One region of the Paenibacillus sp. S-12 genome, then DNA from elsewhere that is predicted to be linked to it. Evidence: riboswitches for the same ligand, from Rfam matches in the RefSeq annotation. Region 1 holds a riboswitch; the other holds the start of a gene.

Evidence for each region. A riboswitch is a leader RNA that binds a small molecule or an ion and turns the genes downstream of it on or off. The one in region 1 is predicted to bind glycine.
Region 2: it holds a riboswitch for glycine, as region 1 does, so the genes downstream of both, NO352_RS08865 (alanine/glycine:cation symporter family protein) here and gcvT (glycine cleavage system aminomethyltransferase GcvT) in region 1, are expected to answer to the same signal.

The regions. Positions count from the first base shown of each region.
Region 1 covers NZ_JASIUF010000008.1:131,586-146,571, forward strand. Annotated here, with positions in the region: gene NO352_RS08175 (NAD(P)H-dependent flavin oxidoreductase) at 1-960, shown strand, start outside; gene NO352_RS08180 (PASTA domain-containing protein) at 1,189-2,769, shown strand; gene gcvPB (aminomethyl-transferring glycine dehydrogenase subunit GcvPB) at 2,877-4,334, opposite strand; gene gcvPA (aminomethyl-transferring glycine dehydrogenase subunit GcvPA) at 4,331-5,686, opposite strand; gene gcvT (glycine cleavage system aminomethyltransferase GcvT) at 5,683-6,810, opposite strand; glycine riboswitch at 6,909-7,032, opposite strand; glycine riboswitch at 7,036-7,130, opposite strand; glycine riboswitch at 7,294-7,402, shown strand; gene gcvH (glycine cleavage system protein GcvH) at 7,590-7,979, shown strand; gene murI (glutamate racemase) at 8,160-8,993, shown strand; gene NO352_RS08210 (GNAT family N-acetyltransferase) at 8,953-9,546, shown strand; gene NO352_RS08215 (DUF5316 family protein) at 9,673-9,975, opposite strand; gene NO352_RS08220 (MBL fold metallo-hydrolase) at 10,275-11,021, opposite strand; gene NO352_RS08225 (aldo/keto reductase) at 11,271-12,242, opposite strand; gene pdxR (MocR-like pyridoxine biosynthesis transcription factor PdxR) at 12,459-13,910, shown strand; gene NO352_RS08235 (D-alanine--D-alanine ligase) at 13,914-14,846, shown strand; gene NO352_RS08240 (hypothetical protein) at 14,944-14,986, shown strand, end outside.
Region 2 covers NZ_JASIUF010000008.1:281,752-296,737, forward strand. Annotated here, with positions in the region: gene NO352_RS08830 (ABC transporter ATP-binding protein) at 1-184, shown strand, start outside; gene NO352_RS08835 (HugZ family pyridoxamine 5'-phosphate oxidase) at 162-686, shown strand; gene NO352_RS08840 (DinB family protein) at 702-1,199, shown strand; gene NO352_RS08845 (GNAT family N-acetyltransferase) at 1,280-2,134, shown strand; gene NO352_RS08850 (BMQ_0737 family morphogenetic spore coat protein) at 2,257-5,691, shown strand; gene NO352_RS08855 (aldo/keto reductase) at 5,880-6,857, shown strand; gene NO352_RS08860 (pyridoxal phosphate-dependent decarboxylase family protein) at 7,253-8,509, shown strand; glycine riboswitch at 8,678-8,782, shown strand; gene NO352_RS08865 (alanine/glycine:cation symporter family protein) at 8,924-10,264, shown strand; gene NO352_RS08870 (sigma-70 family RNA polymerase sigma factor) at 10,421-10,966, shown strand; gene NO352_RS08875 (DUF4179 domain-containing protein) at 10,963-12,078, shown strand; gene NO352_RS08880 (alpha/beta hydrolase) at 12,172-13,098, shown strand; gene NO352_RS08885 (ClbS/DfsB family four-helix bundle protein) at 13,249-13,779, opposite strand; gene NO352_RS08890 (hypothetical protein) at 14,062-14,640, shown strand; gene NO352_RS08895 (hypothetical protein) at 14,667-14,986, shown strand, end outside.

The DNA of each region.
Region 1 (14,986 bases):
ATGAGAACCGCTATTCGAGCAATTAAGCAGCTTACTGGCAATCCATTTGCCGTAAATCTATTTGTACCAGAGCCTCCTGGCATTGATGGGTGCATTTCGAAAACGGTGATAAAACAATTGGAGGATATCGAAAAGGAAGTGCGAAGAAAGGGGCAAGTAGAAGTAGGCAATATAGGAATCAGCGCGGACAGTTATTTCTTTGATGAAAAAAGCTACCGGGAAACTTTTCATGAACAGGTAAAAGTGATTGTTGAAGAGAAGGTTCCCGTCCTTAGCTTTACATTTGGAATTTTGGATGACTTATATATTCGACAATTGAAAAAGGCTGACATTGTTTTAATAGGGACGGCAACCCATGTTGAAGAAGCGGTTAGTCTTGAAGCTGCAGGAGTTGATATGATTGTGGCACAGGGCAGTGAGGCAGGGGGCCATCGTGGGACATTTGCGGGGGATCCCCATTCTTCCTTAGTTGGGACATTAGCGTTAGTGCCGCTAATCGTCGATCATGTAGCAACACCTGTTATTGCTGCAGGTGGGATTATGGACGGGCGGGGGATTGCTGCTGTTATGGCTCTCGGAGCACAAGCAGCCCAATTAGGTAGTGCATTCCTACTGTGCAAGGAAAGCGGCGCACATCCTGCCTATCAAGAAGCGATTTGTTCTTCTGACGAACGCAGTACAGTTATTACGAAAACCATTTCAGGCAAACCTGCCAGAGGTATACGCAATGAACTAATTCATAGATTGGAGTCGTGTTTAGCTTCCATTCCAGCATATCCAATTATGAATGAGTTGACGAGGAGTGTTAGACAGGCAGCCGCACGTAACAGTGATCCTCAATATATGTCGTTATGGGCAGGGCAAGCTGCCCGAATGGGGGAAATTACAGGTGCAGGTGATAAGATGGAGCAGTTGGTAAAGCAATGGAGATTGGTTGTGAACGCGATGAAAATGGAATAAAAATTGTACGCATGTAATATGAAAATAATGGGCGAAAATATGCTGAAAAATTTGCGAAAATGCGGGAGATTAAGCAATATCGGCATAAGTGTAAGGAATCGGCAAATAGCCATACAAAGTTTCGTTAATGCAAGTTTTGCAAAAAATCAAAAATTCCTTCATAATGGCTTAGGAGAGCTCAACGTTCAGCGTTGGGCTACGAGCATGAATCGCGGAGGAGCAAGACATATGAGTGCTTACATTGGAGAACGTTATCAATTATGCAAAGTCATTTTGCATCTGGCTGATGGAATATTATATGAAGCAATAGATTTATCACTAAAGAGAGACGTATTTATATATTTAGTAGAAAATAAAGGGCTGGATAAGGCTGAACAATGCAAGAAGGCGTTTGGCCAAATCTCGCATTTTTCAAATAATCGATTTTTCCATATGTTGAATGCCGGCACATCCGGCAGTGATTTCTTTGTTGTATTCACATCTTACAATGGAATGCCGCTTGCAAAGTACATACAGCATCACGCATTGAGTGCGACGAAGACGCTGTCGTTGGTTTATGAAGTTGGCAAGGCGGTTCAAGATGCGCTGGAATCAAATATTACGAACTTCTCGGTATCCGTCGATAACTTGTGGATTACGGAAGATCATCAAGTGCTAGTGATGAATTATTGGTCGACTGCGGCTACAGAACGATGCGGTACATTGGGATTATGTTATTTGCTGTATCAATTAAGTACCCTCCATCTGAATGTGCCGCAGTATTATGAAATGTACGAGGCGCGTTTGGCCGGCGCATTGAAGGAGTTGTCGCCTGGTCAGAAGGAAGCATTGTTGTCCCTTGTACAGAGTGTATATTTGGGAGAGAGCTCATCGTTCTCCTTCATGCTTACGCTTCGCGAGATTATGGACTCTCCGAATATACCGGTGAAGACAATTGGAGGCATTTATACACCGCCTGTCCCTAAAGTGGATCCGGAACTGCTCAGTATGGCGGAAGAGGAGACGGAAGAAGAGGAAGCGGCACCTTATGAGGCAGACGGCTCGGAAAATGTGGGCCGCAAGAAGATGATGCTGATCATCGCCTGTGCAGCCGTGTTTATTTGTGTATTGGGCGGTGCGGTCATGTGGGCGAACTCGCTCTCAAAAGCGAATGATGTGGCAGTGACTGATTCAGTTGCGGAATCCAACAACCAGGCCGTAACGGGGAATCCCGCAACGGAGCCGGGATCAGGTTCAGATGCGAGCCAAAATGATTCGGGAACTTCGACGAACGTTACAGAACCGCCCGCAACTGACAACAGCTCATCCAATGACAATTCGGATCAGGAACGCGAGACAGAGTCGGATGACTCGGATCGGAGGAAGAATCAAGACCGTGATCGGGATTCCAACTCAAATAATTCGAGTGTAACTCCGCCAAATACAACACAAGAGAATAAACCTGATGATCATTCAACGGATTCGGGAACTACGAATAACGGTACCCAGGATGGTCAGACAGGAACAACGACGGATCCGACGACGCCTCCTGTGGATGGGCAGCATCCTGAGGGCCAACAGCCAGATCCGAACACGAATCAGACAACCGAACCACCGAAGTCCGGTGAGGTTGCTGTTCCTAATCTAGTAGGGCTGTCGAAAGAAGATGCAGAGAAGCAAATTCTCGCAAGCGGCTTGAAATATGAGTACGTCCTCGAGAACACTGATGAGCAGGAAGCAGGTAAAGTATTTAAGCAAGATGTTCCTGCTGGTGGAGCTGCGAAGAAGGGTGACAAGATTAAATTCTATGTTAGCCGAGCGAAGAAATAACCGGAAAGATCATGAGATAGATTTCATCTAATGAAGAAATGCCCCGAGTGGCCGTACCGAATTGTCGGCAGGCGCTCGGGGCATTTGTATATTGGTCTCGCTGCTAGTTAATTACACGCGCAGTTCAATACTGGCTTTCGTGCTGCTTGTGTTTCATCCAATCGTTTTACATCCGTATAATGAGGAGCATTCAACAGCAGCTCAGGCTGCTCCTTCGCTTCCTGTGCAATTTGAATCATAACATCAATGAAGCGATCCAGTGTCTGCTTGCTTTCTGTCTCCGTAGGCTCAATCATCATGCATTCCTCTACATTAAGCGGGAAGTAGATGGTTGGCGGATGGAAACCGAAGTCGAGAAGGCGCTTGGCAACATCGAGCGTACGAATGCCATATTGCTTCAATCCTTTGCCGGACATGACAAATTCGTGCTTGCACACGCCTGGATATGGAATATCGTAATAAGGAGATAGACGGTGCATCATGTAGTTGGCATTCAGCACGGCGCATTCGGATACACGGCGCAGACCTTCTGGGCCATAAGTGCGAATATAGACATAAGCACGCAAGAGGATACCGAAGTTCCCATTATAGGCCTTAACCCGTCCAATCGACAATGGTGAACCATGATCGAAGTCGTATGAGCCATCCTCAAGTTTCATCACCGTTGGGGATGGGAGGAATGGAATCAGCTTGCTCTTCACGCCTACAGGGCCAGCGCCAGGGCCGCCGCCTCCATGCGGGGTGCTCATCGTCTTATGCAAATTCAAATGGACGACATCGAAGCCCATGTCTCCAGGCCGCGTAATTCCCATAATCGCATTCGAGTTGGCGCCATCGTAATACAGCAACCCTCCTGCTTCATGCACGATGCTTGCGATCTTGACAATATGCTCCTCGAACAATCCAAGTGTACTCGGGTTCGTTAGCATTAGCGCTGCCGTATCAGGGCCGACAGCGGCTCTGAGCGCATCCAGATCAACCAATCCTTGTTCATTGGATGGTATTGTAATTGTATCTAAGCCGGCCACGGTTGCGCTTGCTGGGTTCGTCCCATGCGAAGAATCAGGTACGATTACCTTCGTCCGCTGCTCGCCACGGCTTTCATGGTAGGCGCGAATCATCATTAATCCCGTCCATTCACCATGAGCGCCTGCCGCAGGCTGCAGCGTAACCTTATCCATGCCTGTCAGCGCAGCAAGATCCTCCTGCAGCGTATACATGAGCTCCAATGCGCCTTGTACCGTGTTGATAGGCTGATAAGGATGAATGGCTGCGAGTCCAGTCAGTCTTGCCGCATCCTCGTTAATTTTTGGGTTATATTTCATTGTGCAAGAGCCGAGCGGATAGAAACCATTATCTACGCCAAAGTTGCGGCGTGATAAGGCTGTGTAATGTCTGATCACATCAACTTCATATACTTCAGGCAGCTCAGGCTCCTGACTGCGCAGCATTGAAGCAGGAATGAGTTCTTGAAGCTCGATTTCCGGAACGTCACATTCCGGCAAGGAATAGGCAGTGCGGCCAGGATGGCTTAGTTCAAAAATTAGCGCTTGATCCGGTTTCATACGCAGCTCACCTCCAGCAGGTCGATAAATTGTTCGATGTCCGATTTGGACTTTTTCTCTGTAACGGCAATGAGCATATGTCCCGCAAGCTCAGGATAGAAGCGGCCCAGATCCAAGCCGCCGATAAATCCTTTGTCAAGGAGCAGCCCGTGCAGGCGATCCATATCGGTTCCTTCTGGAAGACGGACTACGAATTCATTGAAGTAAGGTGCTTGGAAAGCTAATGAAAGCTGCTGTTTGCTGTTGATTTGGGCAGAAGCATAATGAGACTTCTGTATATTCAGCTTCGCTACCTCTTGCATTCCCTTTTTGCCCATAACGGACATGTATATCGAAGCGGCAAGTGCAAGCAGCGCTTGGTTCGAGCAAATGTTGGATGTCGCCTTCTCGCGACGAATATGCTGCTCTCTTGCTTGAAGCGTGAGGACAAAGCCGCGCTTGCCATCCAAGTCTTTGGTCAGACCAACAATCCTTCCAGGAATTCGCCGCATATACGGTTCTGCTACCGCAAAGAAACCGCATGTTGGCCCGCCGAATGAAGGTGCAATACCAAGAGGCTGCGCATCTCCGACGCATACATCGACACCGAGCTTGCCAGGGCTCTCCAAAAGAGCAAGGCTTAGCGGGTTCGTACTCATTACGAGCAAACCTTTGTGCGCATGTGCAATTGGTTCGATTGCACGGATATCTTCGATGCAGCCAAAGAAATTCGGTGACTGAATAAGTACGGCAGCAGTCTCGTTCGTGACTGCATGCTCAAGTTGTGCAAGGTCAGTTACGCCGTCTTTATAACCGATCTCGACCACTTCAACATTCAGTCCTCGTGCCATCGTGCGAACAATTTGTCTTGCCTCTGGGTGTACGGTGCTCGATATGACGATCTGCTTGCGCTTCGTTGCGCCTACAGCAAGTGCTCCTGCTTCGGCCATTGCTGTTGCGCCATCATACATGCTTGCATTGGCAACAGCCATGCCTGTCAATTCGCAAATATAGGACTGAAATTCAAAGATTGCTTGCAGCTCACCCTGACTGATTTCAGGCTGATAAGGCGTGTATGCGGTATAAAATTCAGATCTGGAGACCAGATGCTGAATGACAACCGGTATATGATGGTCGTATATTCCTGCGCCAAGGAAGCTGGTGTGGCTCTCATTGTCTGCGTTGCGAGAAGCCAACTGCTTCATATGCTTCATCATGGCTGCTTCATCTAGTGGTTCGGACATAGGAAGCATACCATTGTAACGAATGGATGCTGGTATATCGCGGAACAGATCTTCCATGGAAGAGATGCCAATCTGCTGCAGCATGTCGGCTTGATCTTGCTCCGTCATTGGAATGTAACGATGCTTCATGATGGATTCGCTCCTTTGGCAGGGATCGGATTTCGTTTATAAAATGGGGTAGGGACAACGCGGGCTTTCAACTGTTTGCCGCGAATTTCTACCATAACCTCGGTATCGAGTTCTGAAAAAGCGGTTTCAATTAAGGCAAGTCCTAAATTGCGCTTCAATGTTGGCGACTGCGTGCCAGTTGTGACCTCACCAATTACGCGCCCGTTGGCAAGCACCGGATAATGAGAGCGGGGAATGCCTTTATCAATCATTTCAATTCCTACCAGCTTCCTTGCTGGGCCATCAGCTTTTTGCTTCGTAAGTGCAACACGGCCAATGAAGTCGCCTTTATCCAGCTTGACGAATCGTCCGAGTCCAGCTTCAAGCGGTGAGATATCAGCGGTAATTTCTTGTCCATAGAGCGGCAGACGTGCCTCGAAGCGCAGCGTGTCTCTTGCCCCCAGCCCTGCTGGCAGCAAGCCGAATGATTCACCGGCACGAAGCAGTTCAGCCCATACCCCCGGAGCATCTTCTGCGGACAAATAGAGCTCGAATCCATCCTCGCCCGTATAGCCAGAGCGGGATAGAAGAGTTGACACGCCGCATACTTGTGCATCCGTTAGGAAATGAAAAGGTGCAAGCGAATCAATAGGCGCTTCTGATACGGTAGAGAGAATAGCTTGGGCATTCGGCCCTTGAAGGGCGATCAGTGCCGTGCGGTTCGATACATTTGTCAAGGTCACGCCATGAATCAAATGCTTCTGCAGCCATGCATAGTCTTTGTCGATGTTGGAGGCATTGACAACAAGCATATATCGGTCACTCTTCATCCGATAGATGAGAATATCATCGACGACTCCTCCGTCAGGGTAGCACATCAGCGTATATTGTGCTTTCCCGTCCTCAAGCCGCGATACATCATTCGTTGTCATCTGTTGAAGAAACGTTAGGGAAGCCGGGCCGCTAACGATAAACTCACCCATATGGGAAACATCGAACAAGCCTGCCTGTGTGCGCACAGCTTCATGCTCCCGCTGAATACCGATAAATTGAACAGGAAGCTCCCAGCCGCCGAAGTCAATGCAGCGTGCACCGGGAAATGTTGAATATTGATCGAATATTGGCGTTCTCTTCAATTGACTCATGAAATCACCTCGATACGCTTATTTGGACAAACCATTGGTATGCGAACAAAAAAGGACAGCCGAAAGAAAAGTGGATGTGTTATCCTCTTCGTCTCTCGCTCTGTCCTTTGTACCTGAGAGTGTCGCCGAATGCTGCAAACGATTCGTCTGCTTCCGCATGTATCATCGGCTTTCCCCTTGGGTGACTGTATTCGATCTGGTGAATTACAGTGCTCTCCAGAGATGCGTCCGGTAAAAGTCCTTTTGCCTGAGAGATTCACGTCTTACGGCTTACTCCTTCGGCGCTGCTATGTCTCAGCAGTCTCTCCCTTTACCATCATTCGCCATTTTCAACTGTCATCTCTACATTAGTTGAGCCTTCCACACTTTGTCAATTGATATTTTCTTCACATTCGATTTCACTGCTTGTCATATTGACAATCGTACGTATCTTGCAATAATCTAAGGTTGTTATAATTACCCAAATGAAATCGTAATTGCGAACGAGGAAGGTCGGGAGAGTTTGACAATGATGATTGTCAACACCGAAGGAGCAAGTTGCCAGCTGCCGATTGGCAATGAATCTCTCAGGTACAATAACCGCCATTCTGACGCAGCTCTGGAGAGTGCATATTTAGTTGCCACCAAAGGGGTAAGTTCTGCCACTATTGTGCTGGAACGGGATCTCTCAGGTACCGAGGACAGAGAACAAGGCGCTAGGCCGCTCTCTGCCCATTTTAATGATCTCTAATGGATAGACGGCCTAATGAATGACATTATGAATGAAATGGGGCGTTGACATGAGTGAAGTGAAGGATGGATTGCTGTACAGTGAAGAGCATGAATGGGTAATCGCCATAGAAGGCAATACAGTACGAGTTGGCATTACAGATCATGCGCAGGCTCAACTGGGAGACATTGTATTCATCGAGTTTCCTTCAGTAGGAACCAGCTTGTCCGCGGGGGACAGCATGGGCTCCATTGAGTCTGTGAAGACCGTATCTGAGTTGTACTGTCCGGTATCTGGAACGATTACGAAGGTAAATGATGAATTGGAAGCGTCGCCAGAGCTTGTGAACAGCAGTCCATACGGAGACGGCTGGATTGCGGAAGTTGAAGTGGAAGGCAGCGCTGCGGAAGCAGTGAAGCATCTGCTGAATGCTGAGCAATATGCGAAGCTGATTGACTAATAATAGAAGGATCAATGGGTTGTGTACGTAGAACCTGCTGTATCGGTATAATGCTGGTGCAGCAGGTTTTTTTCATCCACAAAGTGAGAAGTTTCGATAGGATTCGCCGCCGAAAAAGAGTACAATAGAAGCATCGACAACCAGACGTTACAATGCTAAATAGAATGCTAGGTGAGTGGAATGACAATCGCTTTTTTTGATTCGGGAATGGGTGGTATTACGGTATTGGCTGAGGCTATGAAGCAGCTGCCACAAGAGCAATATTTGTTTTATGCAGACACGCTTCATGTTCCATATGGGACAAAGTCGCAGCAGGAAGTGATGCGTCATGTGCAATCTGCTGTTGAGGAAATCATGCAGCATCATGTGAAGGCGCTTGTAATCGCGTGCAATACGGCAACGAGTATCGCAGCATCTGAATTGCGGCGGAATTACAATATTCCGATTATCGGCATGGAGCCCGCAGTCAAGCCGGCAGTAGAAATGAATCGCAATAACGGCAAGCGTGTACTTGTATTTGCAACAGCCTTAACGTTAAGCCAAGACAAATACCATACACTGGTCACTCGTCTTGATGAGGAACATATTGTTGATTCGATTCCTTTGCCGGAATTGGTAGAATATTGCGAGCAATTAAACTTTGATAAGGGAGTGATAGGAGACTTCTTTGCACAGAAGCTTGCTGGGATTGACTTGAGTCAGTACGGTACAATTGTGTTAGGGTGTACGCACTACCCCTATTATAAGCACATTTTGAGAGAAATAGTCCCTGATCATATCCAGCTCATTGACGGGAGTCAAGGCACAGTGCAGCGGTTAGCCCAAGTGTTGCAAGAGAAGCAGTTGAATCAGCTATCAGATCAGACAACAAGCCCAACAATTCAATTTATGTGTTCGAGTCATGATCAACAGTACATAAATAAGTTGCAGATTGCACTTCATACCTATCAGACCTTCGGGGGAATGGATACGAATGAACAGTCAATTGTTCGAGCTGACGGGGAGCAGTACTAAGCTGATCCCTATGCTTCCTGAACATACGGAAGATTTATATGAAGCAGCGTCTCATCCAGATATATGGCATTACTTGCCGCGCACGATCCGCAGTTTTGCAGATGCAGAACGGACGATTCATGATGCTGTTCTGAACCGTGAGAAGGGGATCGAGTATCCATTCGTTGTCATTGATCAGCTTACTGGGCGAATAATTGGTGCAACGAGAATTATGAATATGTCCGTCTTGCATCGCTACGCTGAAATTGGCGGTACATGGTATCATCCATCAGTATGGCGTACCCGCATCAATACCGAGTGCAAATATTTGCTTCTGCAATATTGCTTCGAACAGATACATACGATTCGTGTTCAGCTGACGGCGGATGTACGCAATGAACGCTCAAATCGGGCAATCCAACGGTTAGGAGCCGTGCTTGAAGGGAGATTGCGGCGTCATCGGGTGATGGAGGACGGGTATATTCGTGATTCTAATGTGTACAGCATTGTTGATGAGGAATGGCCCCAGGTGAAAGAAAGGCTCGAGCAATTTTTGAATCAGGTATATGTATAAGTTATAACACTATTAATTGTATTGATCGAAGCAAATGGAATATCCATAGTACATGGAGAGGATGTGCCCGCATTGAATTGGCAATCATCCTCTTTTCTTATTTAATGCTGGTTAGAGCGTATCGTATTATAGAACAACAACATAGATGAAAATACATGTTACGATACTCGGCAGCCCCGTTACAAACATTGTGCCGCTAAATTTAAAATTTCTTCGATGGTCTTCGTCAGGGATATGGCCCATATTAAATCGAAGCTTCGTGTTATCATTGAATGCGCCAGTAAAGAGTGAACCAACTGCCCAAAGCCCCAAACCGAAATAGCAGTTAATGTTGAATAGGATATGGGCATCTCCGCCTTGCCAAATAGATGTATACAATACAGTGAGAATAACGAAAATGAGACCAATTGCGAGTCGCCGTGCGATCATGATACACCTCCATTTACCCCATTATTACCCAATTATACATGACATTTGATCCATGTGAAAGTTAGATCAAAATAATTGAGCATAATGTTCAATCGTAAAACTACGATCGAATTGCAGATAACGGACTAGGAGGTTTATTGAGGAGATAGAACCATCTATAGTCAGAATAGGAACCAGTGAGGTTGAAGAAAATGGTTTTTACACTATCAAATATGAAAAGTATGATGTGTTGATTTTCAAAGTAAATAGGAGGGCATCTAACGGCGAAGTTCGCAGGTTAGATGTCCCTTTTATTATGGTTACGTGATCGAAGATTGTGACAATTGCAGGATCTGATGATGTATGTTCTGTTTGGACAGCCCGCCATGGTAACAGATAACCGCGTCAATCGGATATTTTGTTAGCTTGCCTAGTGAGCGGATTGCGCTTCCCATGTCCAGCGTCGTATGCGGGACGGGGCCGTGCAAAATCCCTTTATTACTTGTCATGGCGTCAGCGGCTATCAAGATGCGACTGCGCTCCAAATAGATGCTGACATGGCCTGCTGTATGACCAGGAGTATGGATAATTCGAATTCCACCACAGTAAGGAAGAAGATCATGATCCGCAATCAAGCGTGTTACGTTAGCAGAAGGCTGCAAATTGCACATGGCCAATACTTCAGCTCGCTGTTCTTCGGGCAGCAGCGGTAGTACGCTCGCCAGCGCTTCTCGGCTTGTCTTGATAAGCGGATATTTGCCTTCTATATAGGGAGCGTCCTCCTGGTGAGCTAACACTTCGATACATCCGTTTTTGGAGGCGATAATATCAGGCAGACTGCCGATATGATCGAGATCTTGGTGGGTAAGCAGAACCGCTTGCAGACGATCCAGCGGCACACCGGATTCTCGCATGGCATGCTGGATGCGAATCCAATCGCCTGGCATGCCTGTATCGATTAGTACAGCACAATGCTCATCCCACACAAGGGTAGGGTGAATCGCTAATGCTCCTCCGATACCTTCAGATTCCAATTCTAACATCATGACTCCTGGTGCAATGATCATTGTCTATAGCCCTCCATTGTGATTGAGACTTGGCACTATGTCTAAGCATAGTTTGTTTTATCATGAATGGAGAGTTTTATCAATTGTAAAATATTCAATTATAACACAAATAAAAATATTTGTCAAGGGTGAAATTACATCAAACACTAACTCTTCATATTGTCTATAAAAAATCAAGGCATAAAAAAAGCGACATCCAGAAGGATGCCGCTTCTTCAGTAAGCAGCTACATTGCAAGATAATTTAGGATTATGGCAGCATGCGGCCTCTCGTGCTTACATAGAGAGAGTACCATTCTTCACGTGTCAATGTGATGTGAAGAGCATCTTTACATGCGCGAATGCGGTCTGGATTTACCGTGCCGATTACAGGTTGAATCTGAGCAGGGTGTCTCATTAACCATGCCAACACAATCGCTTCGCAAGTTGTGTTGTATTGGGAAGCAAGCTTCTGAACAATGTTGGCGGTAACTTTGACCGACTCGGGTTCATTGTCGATTTTGCGTCCAGAATACAAGCCCTGCGCAAGCGGACCCCAGGATTGAACTTGGATGCCATTCATTCGGCAATACTCTAACGTTCCATCTGGGAAGGTATCGTCAGCAGAAGCAGCCTGATTCACGTGAACGCCTGCATCCAGCCAGCCGAAGCGGGCAAGGCTCATTTCCAACTGATTCGCTACGAATGGCTCATCGCAGCATGATTGCAGGAGTCGAATTTGACCGGCACTCATGTTAGATACGCCGAAATTCCGTACTTTGCCGGATTTTTTCAATTGATTAAACGCTTCACCGACTTCCTCCGGTTCCATTAGCGGGTCGGGGCGGTGTAATAGCAAAATGTCCAAATACTCGGTGCCTAGGCGGGCAAGAATGTCGTCGACACTTTCTAATATGTGAGATTTCGAAAAATCGTAGCGACCTGGAATATCACCTTCAGCAAAACGAATTCCGCATTTCGACTGAATAATGATCTTCTCGCGCAAGCCTGGTTGCGCTTTCAGTACCTCGCCAAATACTTGCTCGGCTTTTCCTCGAGCGTATATATTCGCGTGGTCGAACATGTTAATGCCAATTTCAAGCGCAGCTTCCACCGCGGCTTCCGCATGTTTGACATGCTCCTTCGTATACGGCTCAGCATCCCAGCTCCCACCCATCCCCATGCACCCAAGCACAATACGGCTAGCTGGAATTCCGCGTTCATTCAATGGTAACGTTGTCACAAGCAATCACTCCAATGTTGTAGTCAATGATAATCGTATGCGTGTTGCTTTATAGTGTTCGTCCAAATCGCTCTGGATTAACAGTACTAGTGTACTACAGTAGTGTACGAGATTCCACTTCTTCGCCTAAGAACCGCATCTGCTGGAAAATAACCTGAATGTGGTTCTTCTCAATCGGATTGGAATGTGCCAAGATAAGAAGGGGGAGTTGAGCACATGTTCCAAGACTTTAAGCTTATCCCGGGGAAACCGGCATATTTGCAGGTTCGAGACTATTTGCGGTTGCTTATTAATCGCGGATGGCTGACGGCTGATCAGAAGCTACCCTCGACAAGGGAGCTTGGCAATGTATGGGGGGTAAGCCGCAATACAGTAATCGCAGCTTATCAAGAGCTGGCTGATGAAGGACTTATTTATTCGATTCCCGGCCAAGGCAGTTATGCTTCACCTGCAGAGCGATCCAACACAATCGATGCAAATATGAACTGGAACGAGAGAATGAGTGAAAAGGCGCAAATCGCTGAGCGCATGGATGCGATGAAACATGGTGTACGCGGAGAGCGCGGCATGATTTCATTCATGAGCATTGCGCCTGACGAATCGTTATTTCCACTTCAATATGTAAAGCAGGCCTTAGTAGACCGAATTGCGGCAGAAGGCGAAATCATGCTCAATTACGGATATGCACAGGGCTATCAGCCGCTTATTGAAGAGTTGAAGCAATATATGGAGTCCAAGGGCATCGACATGAAAGGCAAAGATATGCTCATTACGAATGGATTCACCGAAGGGCTGGACATTGTCCTCTCTGCAATTGAGAAGCGCCATGGGCGTGTCATTTGCGAGAATCCAACCCATCATAGTGCGATTAAGCTGTTCAAGATGCACGGTCTTGATATCGATGGCATTGAAATGGAGCATGATGGTGTGAACATGGAGAAATTGGCCGCTGCAGTAGAGGAGAGACCCTATGATTTGGCTTATCTGATCCCTTCCTACCAGAACCCAACGGGCGTCGTAATGTCTCCTAGCAAGCGGATGAATGCAATTCGTCTATTCGCAAAGCACGGCATTCCTGTAATCGAAGACGGTTTTAGTGAGGAACTGCGTTATTCCGGCGCACATGTTGCACCGATTATTGCCTGCGCTGGAGGAGCTAATCATGTTATCTATATTGGGAGCTTTTCTAAAATATTATTTCCCGGAATGCGAATTGGCTGGATAATCGCAGATGAGCAGATGATTTCCTATCTCGTGAGTATGAAACGCGCACGAACGATTCATACCTCAACGTTGGATCAAGCTGTTCTCTATCAATATTTGCACAATGGACATTTCGAGTCTTACTTAAAAAAGGCAAAATCCGTATATAAACGCAAGTACGAATGGGCTGTGCATAGTTGCGAGCGGCATATTCCATTCCGTAAATTATGGGGTGACGGCGGTCTTCATTTGTTTATTGAACTAGATGCGTCTGTTGATGTGTCAGAAGTTCTAAGCAGATGTCAGAAGAAGGGTGTTTTATTTACGCCAGGAAGCCGCTTCTTTACGGATGGGGGAGGGGAAAACACCTTCCGTATTGGGTTTTCACGCGTTTCAGAAGCGGATATCGAGCGGGGTACCCAAATAATCGGGAATGTTATAAAGCAAATCATCCAGGAGGGGTAACAGATGAAGGTTGGTATCATTATGGGGGGCGTATCTTCGGAGCGAGACGTCTCACTTATGACAGGTCAGGAAATGATCAAGAACTTAGATAGAAAATATCAAGCTGTGCCTATCGTATTGAACAGCAAGGCAGAGCTGATTGATAAAGTGAAAGGTATTGATGTTGCGCTGCTTGCTCTTCATGGTGCGTTCGGAGAAGATGGAACGATCCAAGGAACGCTTGATACGCTTGGTATTCCCTATACAGGCAGCGGCATTTTATCAAGCAGTCTGTGCATGAATAAGCTGTTAACAAAGAAGATTGTAAAGTGTGAAGGTTTCGCAACTGCTGATTGGCTCTTGATGCAAGCTGGTTCAGCATACGATGTTGACCAAATTGGCGCAGCACTCGGATTCCCGCTAGTCATCAAGCCTAATGCAGGTGGTTCAAGCATTGGCGTGCAGTTGGTGCATCATGCTGAATCGCTAGAGACAGCCCTGCAGGAAGCGTTCAGTTACGACACAGAGATACTGATAGAACAATATATTCAAGGCGACGAGATAACATGTTCCATTTTGAATGGGCAAATGCTTCCGGTTTTATCTATTAAGCCTAAGGGGGAATTTTTCGATTATTCCTCTAAATATGAGGATGGCGGTGCGGATGAAGTCGTAATTGAGCTACCTGAATCAATTTTGCAGCAGGTGCGTCGGACGGCTCTTGGTGTGTATGAGGCAGTACAATGCAGCGTATATGCACGTATTGATATGATTCTTCACCAAGGAGTTCCGTATGTGATCGAAGTGAATACTCTTCCTGGATTGACGAAAAATAGTTTGCTGCCAAAGAGTGCTCAAGCGGCGGGTATATCCTACAGTGAACTGCTTACTCAAATTATTGAAATTTCCCTTCAAGAACATACGCGTCAGCCCATTCATGGTGAGCTTGTGAAATAAAAGATGCAAGCCGTCAGCCATACCTTCTAAATGAATGGGAAAGCTTGTACATGCACATAATAACCTTCGATCCTAGGTTAGGAAAGGAGGGGCAGCAATGAACAACAAGCCGTCTCATGATCATGCAACAAAAGCTGAGG
Region 2 (14,986 bases), 150 kb from region 1:
GATAAAAGAAGGCGGGATTCGTATGTGCGGGACACCACGAACCGTATTCACTTCCGAACTGATAAGAAGTGTATATGGAGTAGATACAGATATTCAGGATTCTCGAGATGGAGAACATCCTCGAATACATGTGTTGAATAAATGGAATAAGGAAGCGAGGAATGTCAATGAAGCAGCAGGATAATGAAAAGATGAAGCGTCGATATATGGAGTTCATTGATAGTGTGCAATCCGTAACGCTCAGTACGATTGCAGAAGATGGAAGTCCGTTTGTCTCATATGCTCCTTATGTGAGAATGAAAGGCAAGCTGTATATTTACATAAGCAAAATTGCTCAGCATTATCGTTATCTTGAGGCAAATCCTCGTGTCGATATTATGATGATTGAGGATGAATCTAAGACCAACAATATGTTTGCGAGACAGCGTGCCCGGTTTGCATGCTTGGCTTCGAAGTTGGAGAGTGTAGCAGAAGATGCGATTTTCACACAATTCGAAACATCATTTGGAGCAAGCATGATTCAAATGCTTAGGGGACTTGATTTTTCATTATTTGAGCTGATGCCTACAGAGGGACGATACGTTGCAGGCTTTGGTCAAGCCTATGATATTGATTTGGAAGCTTTGCGATTTGATCATGTTGCTAGAGACGGGCATCAACAGGCTGATCAGATCAGCCCAACATAAGAGGAGGCCAGGACGATGACTTATGATACTGTATCCGTCATATGGGAGACGATTCAGGAACGATTCTATCATATGGTGAAGGAATTAACGGATGATGAATTAAGCTACGGAGTGGGCAATGCTACGATTGGCTACATGATCAGACACAATGCAGAAGTGGAATATTTGTTTGCGGAATGGTACTTTGGTCAAGAATTGCCAATGAATATGGAAATTCGAACAAGTCGGGGCCCAGCGGGAGACCCGAACTCGTATACTAGCATTTTCGAAATGCTCCAGTTAATCCGCGAATCGCAAGAGCATATTGGCCATGCAATGCGTGCTCTGCCTGAACAATCGTGGCATGTTCCCGTGAAGTCTCCTATGGGTACGATCACACCGCTGCAAGCGGTTGGACGGCTGCTATATCATACGAGCCTGCATGCGGGACAAATTGCGCTGCTTCTCAAGCATACGAATCCGAACTCAGTTCCGGCAAGAAAGCCAAAAACCGTATCCACTACCTTACATTGAAATCAGCCTTACGGTTGATTTCTTTTCTTTGTGTGGAGTATGATAGCACCCGAGAGAATTGATCTGGAGGATGATGGTAAATGATAACGTACCACAATTGCTCAGAAGTCGATATTTCTCTGGCTTACAGAGCGTTTACAGTTGGTTTTTCTGACTACATCGTGAAAATGGATCATTCGCAAGATTTGTTCATATCACGCTTCTTTGGCGCTGAGGGGAACCAATTGGAATATTCCTATATTGCGATGGATGAGGACAAGCCAATAGGGTTAATTTTGGGCGGATTGAAACGGTATGAGGGTGTGCTGACGATGCGGTGCGGTACACTTGCAGTACATCCTGATTATCGCGGTACTGGGGTCAGCTCAAAATTGTTCGAGCTGCATAAAGCGAACGCGCTTGCATGCGAGTGTAAACAATTATTCCTTGAGGTTATTGTCGGAAACAACAGGGCAATTCAATTTTATAAGAAGCTTGGTTACCGCAAAGTATATGACCTTCGTTACTATACGCTGCACCAACCGTTGCGTTTGACAGAACGAAAGGTTGAGGGGCTTGTAATTAAACCAATTGCATTTGACAGCTTCGAACACTACGTACAAAACTTGCGCATCGAGCATATCAATTGGCAGAATGATTTGGACTATATGAAGCGGTCAGAAAATAATACCTATGCTGTCGCTTATCTGGACGATATGATCATTGGAACGGTATGTATGAGCGATTCTGGCAAGGTTAGTTTTCTATATGTAGATGCCGGTTATCGACACCAAGGAATTGCGACAAGCATGCTGGCAAAGCTTGTAGAGGAGAAACAGCCTGAACGATTATCGATATCATTCCCTAACAATCATCAGTTGGAAGGTTTTTTGCGAAGTCAGCGCTTCGAGAAAAATCAGCTTGAGCAATTTGAAATGTATTGCTTCTGTGAATGATAGGATAAATGACTTTCTCATAGAGCAGGAGTAGATAAGCCTAAATAAGGTCAATGAACTAAAGGCACCTGTACAGAATATGATGATCATACTATCACGTATGCTGTAAGGATGTGTAGATAATGTCATTCATATTGCGCTTCAGTACGATAACGAGAGGTGCGATTACGTTTACCGGGAACTCCCTCGGAATTAGCCGCGCCTCCAGATTTTCACCTGCTTGCACACCGGGTACGGCTGATGCGATCGGCTCCTTTATTATCAATAATCCGAACTCGGTGTGCGGCACAGTTCCGTCCAGTCCTGCGACTGGCGGGGGAACTACGAATATATATATGATGAATTTTTCAACAAACTCGCTTGTTCTCACTCCGGGAAGTACGGTTGTATACGCTGAATTAGTATGGGGTGGAACCTATTTAATCAATACGCCAGGCGGGGAAGACTTATCAGCCCGCTTGAATGACCCCGTCAGATTCAGCACACCAACAGGCACGTTCAATATCCAGCCAGAGACATTCTTCAATTATGCGGTTAATATTCAAGGCGATTTAGGCTATGTTCGCTCTGCGAACGTAACAGCGCTTGTTGCTGGAGGCGGTGCGGGCACTTACGGGGCTGGCAAAATCGTTGGAACACTGGTTCCGGATCCGAATACGACTAGCTTCGCCGGCTGGACACTCGGGGTCGTATACGTAAATCCTGCATTACCATTCCGCAGCATGAATTTATATGTCGGGAACGTGCCGATTCAATCGGTATCTCCGCCAGTTAACGAGATGATTGGGAACTTCCAAACCCCTTCATTCGGGCCTATTACCGGGCGACTGCTCGTTAGCGCACAAGAAGGAGATGCTGGGATTACGGGTGACTTCGTACGATTTGGACCCACTCTGGCCAACCTTACTACGATCCCGCAGCCGGCAGGGTTTACGAATAACTTTTTCCAGTCGTTAATCTATGATGATAACGGGAATATCAATCCAACTGCTACATTCGGCGATCGCAATCCGATACCTGGGCAGCCAGGGACGAATATCATTGAAGGTAATCGCCAAGGATGGGATATTGCCAACGTAGACATTTCTTCCAGCCTTGTGAATGGGCAAACTTCAGCAGCCCTTCAATTCGGAACGAATGGCGACGGATATACCGTCAATTTGCTGGCGATTCAAATTGACAACATCCCGCCAACCTTGCTGGTAGAGAAGAACTCCTTCCCGGATACAGTAACTGTTGGAGAAGAAATTGTATATACCATTGTCGTCAGCAACGATGGAGATTCCCCGCTTGTGAACACCGTACTTACTGACCCGCTCCCTGCTGGTGTAACGTTTCAATCCGTGCAAACCACACAAGGTACGGCATCGTTTGCTGCTGGCACGGTTACCGTAGATATTGGGACGATCCCTGTTGGTCAGAGTGTAACCGTCAATATTACCGTGCTGGCAACAGCGGCTGGTCTCATATCCAATACTGCTTCAGCTCAAGCAAATCAGACCGGCATCATTTCCTCAACCGCAGTCAATACCGTAATTCCACTGCCGCCTCCAATTCTAGAAATTGAGAAATTGGACTTTCCCCCCATCGTCGCCGTAAATTCGGAGCTCGTCTATATTATATTTGTCTCAAATATCGGGGGGAGCACAGCAACCAACGTCGTCATGAATGATCCGCTGCCAGCAGGAACCACCTTTGTATCTGCTGAATCGGATCAAGGTACGATTTCGTTCGACGGCACGACAATTACGAATGACATTGGTTCACTAGCCCCAGGAGAGACAGTGGTCATTTTTATCGTCGTAATCCCAACGGTTACAGGTACAGTCTTGAACACAGCAACGACTTTTTCAGATCAGACTGAACCCCAAATCTCGACAACAGAAACTCTAGTTATCGAACAACCGATACTTGAGTTATTGATATCGAAGTTCGCTGGACCGGATCCCGCAACTGTCGGTGAGGAGCTTGTATACACGATCGTAGTGTCTAATGAAACTACAGATTTATTAACCGGAGTAGAAGTGGTGGATGTACTACCACCTGGCCTCGTCTTCGTATCTGCTGAATCTACACAAGGAACCGTAACTGAAGTAGCTGGCACGGTAACTGCATTAATTGGCGCCCTTGCTCCAGGTCAGTCTGAAATCATCACGATTACGGTTATTCCTACAGCTCCGGGCATCGTAACGAACACCGCTACAGCGACATCTGATCAGACGCCTCCAGTATCATCCACAATTGAGACGACTGTCAATGCGCTTCCTCCTGCTTTTTTAACTATTGAGAAGCTTGCCGAACCGGATCTAGTAACGCTTGGCAATGAAGTCACATTTCAAGTGACGGTGTGCAACATGGGAGAGACAGTGGCAACAAATGTGGTTGCAGTGGATACATTGCCTGCAGGCGTTGATGTCACTGACATCCAAGTATCTGAAGGCACATTTGTGCAGGTAGGGCAAACGATAACAGCGTCGTTCGGCAACATTGCCCCTGGGTCATGTGCAAATCTTACGATCGAAGCAATTGTATCTATAGTAGGAACATTAACGAACACAGCAGTGGTGACCGCAGATAATGTCGAAGACTCTGAAACAGCAACTGCAGACGTTACGGTATTACAGCCGCTCGCAATTTCGAAGCAAGCTTCAAGCAACCCAGCACTTCTCGGCAGTCCGCTGCAATATACAATCAGTGTCGCGAATTTAGGGGAGCTTCCTCTAACGAATGTAATCGTAAATGATGTCATTCCCCCTACGGTCGAATTTGTCAGTGTTCAATCTGAAGGAGGTACCTGTTCTGTATCTGGGCAGACCGTCACTTGTTTCTTGGGTACATTAGAAGGGCAGCAAGAACAGACGATTGTCATTACGGTCATTCCTTTGTTAGAAGGGACGGTTACCAACAGCGCTACTGCACAGGCAGATAATACGCCTCCTGTTACAGCTACGGTTACGACGCTCGTTGTTCGTACTTTAGAGTGTATTTCTGTCAGCAAACTGTTCGATTGGGTGGTCAATCGGAGTGATTTTGTCATTGAAGAGTCTATTCCGGAAGACTGCAGAGCTTTCGTAGAACAAGCAATTGCTGGCGGTAGGCAAGTGCTTGTGAGCTGCAATGTAGTGCCAGTTTCGGGAGAATGCAGCGTCACGGTTGTAAAGCGGCTGCCGCTGCCCATTATCGGATCGCAAGCAGCTATTGTATTGACCACGTGCTCTGCAGAAGTAACTATTACATTAACGGATAGCGGAACAGGAGAAACATGTACGTTTACACTATTAGTCAAGAATAACGAGAAAGTATCACTCTGCTTACCACTCCCATTAGATGAATCCAACATTACTTCTCAAATATTCGATATCCATTGTGATGCTCGACTCACTGACAGCTTAACGATTGAGCTGCAATTGGATTGGTGTTTGGAACTTGTAGTGAAATTTATAATACCGATGATGGTTGAAGCTACATTTTGTCAACCTAGAGCATTAATACCGATACCAGAGGTATGCAGCATCAGCTTTCCAAAACAATGCCCAGAAATATTTCCGTTTGTGTAAAAGAATAATGGACTTACATTTTGCAGAAAACTCATGCTCGCATGAGTTTTTCTTTTGTTCAACAGGATTGAATCCGGAGCAGGGTTCTGATTTTGCTTCTCATCTAAGTTCATATGATAAGTTCAAATCATACGCAGCGCTTGTGATATAATTATTGCTGCAGATTATAAAATGAGGAGTTGATCGTCATGCAGTATCGTCGTCTCGGCAAGAGTGGATTGAAGGTATCTGTGCTTGGATTAGGAACTAATGCATTCGGCAAGCGTGCAGACAAGCAGGCTTCGACTCGCATCATTCATCAGGCATTAGATTATGGCATTAACTTTATTGATACAGCTAATATTTATGCGGGTACTGAATCTGAACGTATTATTGGAGAGGCGCTCTCAGGAGTCAGGCATAATATTGTGCTCACAACGAAGGCCGGGTTAATTCGGGGGGAGGGGCCAAATGAGAGGGGTTCATCGCGTTTTCACTTGCAGCAGGAATTAGACAGCAGCTTAAAGCGACTGAACACCGATTATATCGACTTGTATCAAATACATACTTTCGATCCGCATACTCCGCTGGAAGAAACGCTTAGAACGCTTGATGATATGGTTCGTTCCGGCAAGGTTCGATATATTGGAGCATCGAATTATTCGGCTTGGGAGCTTATGAAGGCAATAGGCATTAGTGAGCGGCTAGGCCTCAATCGTTATGTGTCCATGCAGACGTGCTATTCATTGGCCGATCGAACCCCAGAGCAGGAGATGGTTCCACTTTGCAAAGATCAAGGAATAGGGATTATTCCGTATTATCCGCTTGCAGGGGGAATTCTGACCGGGAAATATCGTATTGAAGAGCAAAGGCCGATAGGATCAAGAGCAGATACTGATCCAAACTTCCACCGATTTTTCAATAAAGAACGTTTCGCGTTAAGTGAGCAGGTGAATGAATTGGCAGCTGGTGCAGGATGTACCCCAAGTGCACTTTCACTAGCTTGGCTCATGCATCAGCCTTGCGTCTCGACCGTTATTGTAGGAGCGACGAAGGTGGAGCAGCTACATGACAACATAAACAGTGTTGATGTTGAATTGAAGATGGAGCAATTGGATCGGTTGGATCAGATAAGTCGTCCATTCCGATTCGGTGAACCGTTTGCGGCTTATCGATTGCCTGAATAATTCGGGCTCAGGAACTCGTCTCTATTTTCTAGAGACGAGTTTTTTATATCAATGGGACTGACCCCATCACAATATGGAAAACTGTACCTTTTCAATGAGGCGCATTATTTGTAATCTTGAACACGAAAGAAACGGCGCCGTCAAGGCGGTTCAGATATGAAGGGGGTTAGCTTTGATTTATGGTACATTTACATCCAACACTTGATCTGTCAACAGAAGAACAGATGGAGTAAGGGAAATATGCGATCGATCAAATCTGTCATTATCTTAAACATACGGATGAGGTAAACGTATCTCCCGAGTTAAACCCAACAGAAATTGTACAGTATGCGGAGCAAATCGATTTCCACAACCCAGTTACACCGAAGGAAGCTGTACATTACATTGTAGAAGGGTTGCGGAGATATCAGGTACATACGGCACACCCGGGATATTATGGCTTGTATAATCCGCGTCCGAACTTTATGGGAATCGTGGCAGATACGATAACGGCAGCCTTTAATCCGCAGCTGGCTGTTTGGAGTCATGCTCCTCTGGCAGTTGAAATTGAGAACTATGTATTGCGAGAGTTCGCTGTGCGATTCGGCTACCCGCGAGAAACGTCAAATGGAACATTTACGACGGGAGGAGCAGAAGCTAATTTGACAGCCGTACTTACAGCTCTCTGCGATCATTTCCCGGAATATACAACAAAAGGGCTTGCAAGCCTGGATAAGCCCCCTGTAATGTATGCTTCAAGTGAGAGCCATCATTCCTTAGTAAAAGCGGCTCGTGCCTGCGGATTGGGTACGGATTCTATCCGAAGTATACGATCGAATGCATCTTTGCAGATGGATGCGGAAGCGCTAGCCCTTCAAATACGGCAAGACCGCGAAGCTGGCTTTGCCCCTTTTTTGATTGTGGCTACGGCTGGAACGACAGGTGCAGGGGCCATTGACCCGATTGCGCATATTGCGGAGCTGGCTGAACAGGAAATGATATGGCTGCATGTTGATGCAGCGTATGGCGGTGCTATGATATTGGCGCCAGAATTGGCCAATTGGCTGCAAGGAATTAATAGGGCAGATTCCATTACATTCGATGCACATAAATGGCTGTCTGTACCAATGGGAGCAGGTATGTACTTCACCCGTCATCCCCATATATTGCAGCAGACCTTCCGAATGACAGCGGACTATATGCCCAAGGAAGGCACCGAATTGGAGACGTTTGATCCATACACCCATTCCATTCAGTGGTCACGCAGATTTATCGGGCTGAAGCTATATATGTCGCTTGCAACGGCGGGATGGGAAGGGTACCGGTTACTCGTACAACGACAGATTGAGAGCGGCAATTTTTTGCGGCAGGAGCTTGAACGATCGGGATGGTCGATTATGAATGATACGATAATGCCAGTTGTTTGTTTTAATGATCAGGCAGCATTAGCAAATCATGATATGGATTTCGTGCGATTCATACATGAGAAGGTACTTGCTACAGGCAAGGCATGGATCTCGATTTTCACCATACAGGATACCCCGGCGCTTCGTGCTTGTATTACCAATTTTGATACGACCGAACAGCATATGAAAGAATTGATTCACCTACTGAACGAGGCTCGGCAGGAGTATATGACGAAAATTCCATCCTATAATGGGATGATTTACTAAGCAGTTCATATTGCTTAATTCGATGAGGTCAACTATAATGTAACCTACAACTTTATAACTGGATGAAGTTTGCGGGAGATAGACAACACGTCTAGCCGAAGGGGTAAGCTCTCAGGCGCTTGGCATACCGAGCAGCAATTGCGAGTATGTATAAGCAGGACCGTAAATGGACAGGACTCTGGAGAGACTCCATCATTGGGGCACCGAAGGGGCAAGACGAATCGCATTGATCGAATCGTTAAAACTCTCAGGTAAAAGGACAGGGATGCAGATGCAGAGGAAACATAAGTTTTATTTGGGTTGTATTATCATGTTCCTGGCGAAAGCTTTTTTAATTCTGCACGCATGTCCCCAGAGTCAAATCATACGATTTGGCTCTTTTTATTATTCAAGACGAGGGGAAATGATTTTGCAATGATTGAACATTGGTTAGACAAATTGAACAGTTTCGTATGGGGGGCGCCGCTTCTTATTTTGTTGGTAGGGACGGGGATATTACTCACAATTCGTTTAGGTGTCCTTCAATTGTTTCGCTTGCCGCTTGCCTTGAAGCTCATATTTAAGTCAAAAAACGAGGGGGCTGGTGATGTATCCAGCTTCGGTGCGCTTGCGACTGCACTTGCCGCCACAATCGGAACGGGGAATATTGTTGGTGTTGCGACTGCAATCAAGGTAGGGGGACCAGGTGCGTTATTTTGGATGTGGATCGCTGCTTTCTTCGGAATGGCTACCAAATATGCGGAGGGGCTGCTAGCCGTTAAGTACCGCAATATTGATGATAATGGACAAATACTCGGTGGGCCAATGTACTATATTGAGAAGGGCTTAGGCATGAAATTCAAGCCTTTGGCTGTGTTCTTCGCCATTAGCGGCGTGCTGGTCGCACTTCTTGGAATCGGTACCTTCCCGCAAATTAATGCGATTGTTACCTCTACTGAGACGAGTCTTGGTGTGCCGGCAATTGTAACTGCGGTCATTGTTACAATTGTTACTGCCCTTGTTACAATCGGGGGGATTCAAAGTATTTCGCATGTGACGACTACGATTGTTCCTGTTATGGCTATCATTTACTTTATCGCTAGCTTCGTCGTGCTCATCACGTTTGCGGATCAGATTCCCCATGCAATGTCCTTAATATTCCATGGGGCATTCAATGCGACTGCAGCTGGAGGAGGTTTCCTCGGCGCCACGGTTATGATGGCGATACGCAACGGAATCGCGAGAGGGGTATTTTCGAATGAATCCGGTCTCGGAAGCGCACCGATTGCTGCAGCAGCTGCCAAGGTGAAATGGCCAGCCGAGCAAGGTCTTATTTCGATGACGGGGACATTCATTGATACGATTATCGTATGTTCGCTGACCGGCTTAACCTTGATCGTAACCGGAGTCTGGAATGGCCCTATGGAAGGTGCTGCTTTGACACAGGCTGCATTTGATGCAGCATTGCCATATGGTTCCTTTGTACTCACGCTATGCTTGATATTGTTTGCCTTTACGACAATATTAGGATGGAACTATTATGGCGAGCGCTGCATGGTTTACTTGTTCGGCGTGAAATCGATCCTGCCTTATCGGCTTGTCTTTATTGCAATCATTGGTTTTGGTGCATTTATAAAGCTCGATATGATATGGAAGCTTGCAGATATCGTAAACGGGTTGATGGCATTGCCGAACTTGATCGCACTGCTTGGGTTGTCTGGCGTAGTCGTTCATGAAACGCGTCTGTACTGGAAACATAAAGAGACGGAAAAATAAATGTTTACATGTAATACTGGTGAGAAAAAGCTGGCAAATGACACGAAAGTGAACATTTGCCAGCTTTTTTTTCGCGAAAGGAAACTTTTTGCCAATCTTATGCATCTAATTAACAGCTAGTCGCGTGTATGGGGTAAAGAAGGGAGAAGAAACGGCTTGTATACCGATATAGAAATCGATATAGAGACAGATGTGAGGTTGGCTAAGGAAGGAAATAAAGAGGCTTTCATTCGTCTCATCAAGAAGCATGAAGTCCAAATGTACAATATGGCCAGATCCATTGTCAGAAGGGATGAAGACTGTGCGGATGCAATGCAGGAAGCCGTGTACAAAGCTTACCGTGCGCTGCCAAGCTTAAATCATCATGCCTACTTTAAGACATGGCTTTTTCGTATATTGATCAATGAGTGCAATATGATCTTGCGGAAGCAGGCTCGTGTTATTATGTTAGCGGAGCTGCCGGAAATCGGAGAGGCTCCTCCGGAAATCAGTGATCGTCTTGATTTGCGTCAAGCGATTTACCGGCTTGAGGAAGTATCTCGAAATATTGTTATCTTGTTTTATTTTCAAGATTTGCCCATGCATCAGATTGCTGAAATGATGGACATGTCCGTCAGTGCGGTAAAGACCCGGCTGCACAGAGCCCGACATACTCTTGCAGATTGGCTGGATGACTCTGTAGAAAGGAAGATGAACGGATGAAACAGATACAACTGCCTATCGAGCAGCAGCTCGAACAACTTAGAGAACCATATAGGAATGAGCTGCCTGAATTCATTCGCAGCCGAATGGATCAGACGTATCATATCATTGAAGACATGCTTCCATTACGGAATCGGCGAAGACGGGCGAGCCGATGGCTGCGGCGAATGTTGATATCAACGGCAGGTGTCGCAGGACTCGGTGTTGTGTTGATTTTTTCAGGTCTTGCCTCTCCAGCGATTGCCCAGACATTGAAGCAGATTCCTCTGATGAACAGTGTGTTCAAGCTGGTTGGGGATCTTGGACTTCAATCTGCAGAGGACAAAGGGATGCTTACTTCCGTTAATCAACGCGTTACCCACAAGGATGTAACATTATCGATTTCGGAATTGATATATGACGGCAGCCGGCTCTCTATTGTACTAAGCAGAGAGGATAAGGAAGGAACTGCGGACTCTTTTTTTCAAAAATGGAACAAGCAGCGAATGCAGGGAACTCAGGGGAATAGTATCGATTTTTACATGCAAGACAAGCAGATAAATACATCAATGGGTCTGCAGCCAGGGGGAGAGCATGCTCCACATTCGATTATTGTTACGGCCTTGGATTCAGCCGATCTGGAGCTTCCTGATTCATTCGAGATGAAAATGGTTGTGTATTTAGCGGATGTTGATCAGAAATACGAGTTCCGCTTCCCGATTAAGAAAGATACTGCCCGCAACATCATTTTGAGAACAGCAGAGAAGAAATTGCATGATTCGATAAATATGAGTATAGATCGCGTTGAAATGACCCCCATCACAACCCGCTTGCTCGTCGGTGTCCACGGGGTAAGCGGAGACGAAGATTATCATAGCATGCTGGAAGCAATACCGGACAAATATAAGGTGGATGATTTCCTCAATCTCGAGTTCGAAATCGAGGATGAGCAAGGAAATCTACAAAATGCGATTGCAGGAAATGCTTCAGGGGAGGGTAAAGGCATGATCTTTTCTACGTCATATGAGCCCTTCAAGGCAAAGCCTAAGCTGATCGTTATTAAACCATTTATTAGAAAAGGCTCGGATAAGAACTATATCCCAGAGCTGGAGTTCAGAATACCGGTCAAATAAAAATTGCAATCTTCGACCTTTCCCGTGTAACATAAATACAGATGGATAAATACCACTGAAATCTTGCACTTCAGTCAGAGGAGAATCGGCATAATGGAGATCTTGAATCAATTGGAACCAGGAATTCGAGAAATAGTGAAGCAATTTATTGAAGCAGGACGTCCTTCTGCAAGACTGCAGAGCTTCAATGAACGACGTCAAGGCTATTTGGACTCAGTTGCGCTCGCTGGTGCAGCGGAACCCGTAAGTGAGATCACGGATTGCACGATCGATTCTATCCCTTTACGCATATATCGTCCTTCGCACGAGTCGGATCTTCCCGTCATGATTTACTATCATGGCGGATGTTTCGTTAGTGGTGATTTAGAGACGCATGATCGCCAGCTCAGAGCGCTGGCTAATCTAGCGAAGATACTGATAGTAGCTGTTGACTACCGCTTAGCGCCAGAGCATGTCTATCCTGCTGGACATGATGATGCTTATAAGGCTGCGCATATTGTACGAGAGCATGCCAAGTCGTGGGGAGGAGACCCGAACGAGATTACATTGGCTGGCGACAGCGCGGGCGGACATATAGCGTTAATTACGTCCTTGCGGCTTAAGGCTCAAAAGGAATGGATGCCCACCAGACAAGTCCTGATTTATCCAATGCTAGACGCAAGCGGTTCCAGCAATAGCTATCAACGATACGGAGATGATTTCGTTATTACTCGGGATACGCTGCTTAGCGGGTTTGAAGCTTATCTGCGAAATATTCCAGTTGATCATCCGGAGGCTAGCCCGCTTCTGCGTAACGACTTGGAGGGACTACCTTATACGCATATTCTGCTTGCCGAATTCGATCCATTAGCAGATGAGGGAGAAATGCTGTATCGGCGGCTGCTAGAAGCGGGTGTTGGTGCGGAATGCAGGAAGTACTACGGAGTCAATCATGGTTTTTTCCAGCTTGCCGGTATAAGCGGCGCTGCACGGACCGCAATCCATGACGTTGCCTCTCTTATAAAACATGCTCATCAATAGAATGATGGATCAATGAAAAATAAAACAGATAAATAAAACAGACATATAGAATATAAGATATAAAAAGGTGAAATGAGGCCTGGCTTCGTACAGCGGCAAGTAGAGAATAGAAGATAAAAAACAACAGATATATGCCGCTGTACAGCTGGGTTACGGAATGAGAGGATTGCGATAACTCTTTTTCCACTTCCGAATCTTCGTCCGAAATGATGTGAACGGTGCAACAGAATTAATATGAATCCAGCGAGCCATCGGCCAATTCGGCTTGTCTCCCGTCCATTTGCGCATTCCTTGCGTAAATAATTCCTCTTCACTGCAACCATCAATCCATTTTATCCATTGTTTCACCGTCTCCTTTAGTTGAAAGCGTAATTCTGTTAAAGAGTATGGTGAAGATGCATCATAGAAAGATTGATATAAAGCCCCCAGTTGATTCCACTTGTATTCAGGAGAAGGCATTTGAACGATTTCTCCACTCTGTTCCTGTTTGTCCCACTCCATCACCAGATTCAGCCAGCCCAATTGGTAGGCGATAATTTCAGCAGGAGTTCGATCAACCCCCGTTATTCGGATGTCCCTTACATGATCCTCAATGTCATGATACTCCTTGTCGAGAAGCCCGTATCTTTTGTGAATTTCATCGATTAACGCAGCCTTGCTTGTATAACGAATCGCGGTCATGAATTCAATTCCTCCTTCACTTTCCTATTATTCATAGTATGCCATAGAGAACATGACAACAGTATGTCAACGATTGCAAACCATGATGAGGCGCAGCTTGAAGCACTGCTATTCGGTTTATTTCAAGGATGAGTGGGGGGTCATGGAGTTTAGAAAAAATCCACAATCGTCTATGGAGTGAATCTCAACGGGCCTGATAGAGTAAAGACAGCAATATGAAAATATAAGGTGAAGATGCTGGTTCTATATCTTTAAAACAAGATAGAAAGGTGCCTGCATAAAATGAATAAATGGTGTGCCACATTAAGCGCGGTCATCGTATTGGCGTGCTCATTATTGGTATACAGGTTTGTTGAGGATACATCGATAGAGAAGCAGATCGGCGCTCGCAGCCAATTGACGCTTCTCGATGCACTATATGTTGGCATGTTCGCGGCAAAGAAATGGAATCCCGAAGCCGTTCCCCTTTATTTGACAAGCGTGGATGACGATTTAGGAGAAGCAAGTGGACAAGAAGGAACGAGAGGCCGTTGGAACTTGCAGGTTGCTGCTCCAGGAGTCCAGCGCGCTGTTGTTGCTATTCGATATGGAAAGGTTGAGAGGATCATAACCGGAGTAGGGCCTTACAGACCTGAATATATTGTAGCGGCTGATCGGGTTAAAATCGACAGTACGACTGTGGCTGACCAAAGCAAGCGGGCAAGCAACCTGAAGCCTGGCAGAGGATGGGCAAATGGATATCACTTTATTCTTCAGGCCGTTGAGGGAGTTCCAATGATTACAATTGTTGGACGAGATGAACACAATCAGCTGAGGCAGATTGATTTTGATGCAGGGACAGGGAGGATATTGTCCGAATAAGGGGAGTGGTTCAGATGAAAAAATGAATGGCGACCATTATGATCTCAACTGCGCTACTTTCTACCGGTGTACCTTCAGTGAAGGCGGATGCGACATATGTAAATGAAGATTTTACCGCCTATACAGGGGCATCTGGGGATAACAAGCCTGTATTTGCAAGTGGCAAGGCTGCTTACATTGGTGGTGTTGCTGTACATCCGACTTCTTGGGGGACAGGGAACTGGAACAAGCCTGTTTATCCGTTCGGAACGATGATTGTACTCAATAATAACGAGCATATTACGATTCCTGGCGGAAATGTCCTGAATACATTTATTGTAGAAGACACAGGCGATCTGAAGAATAC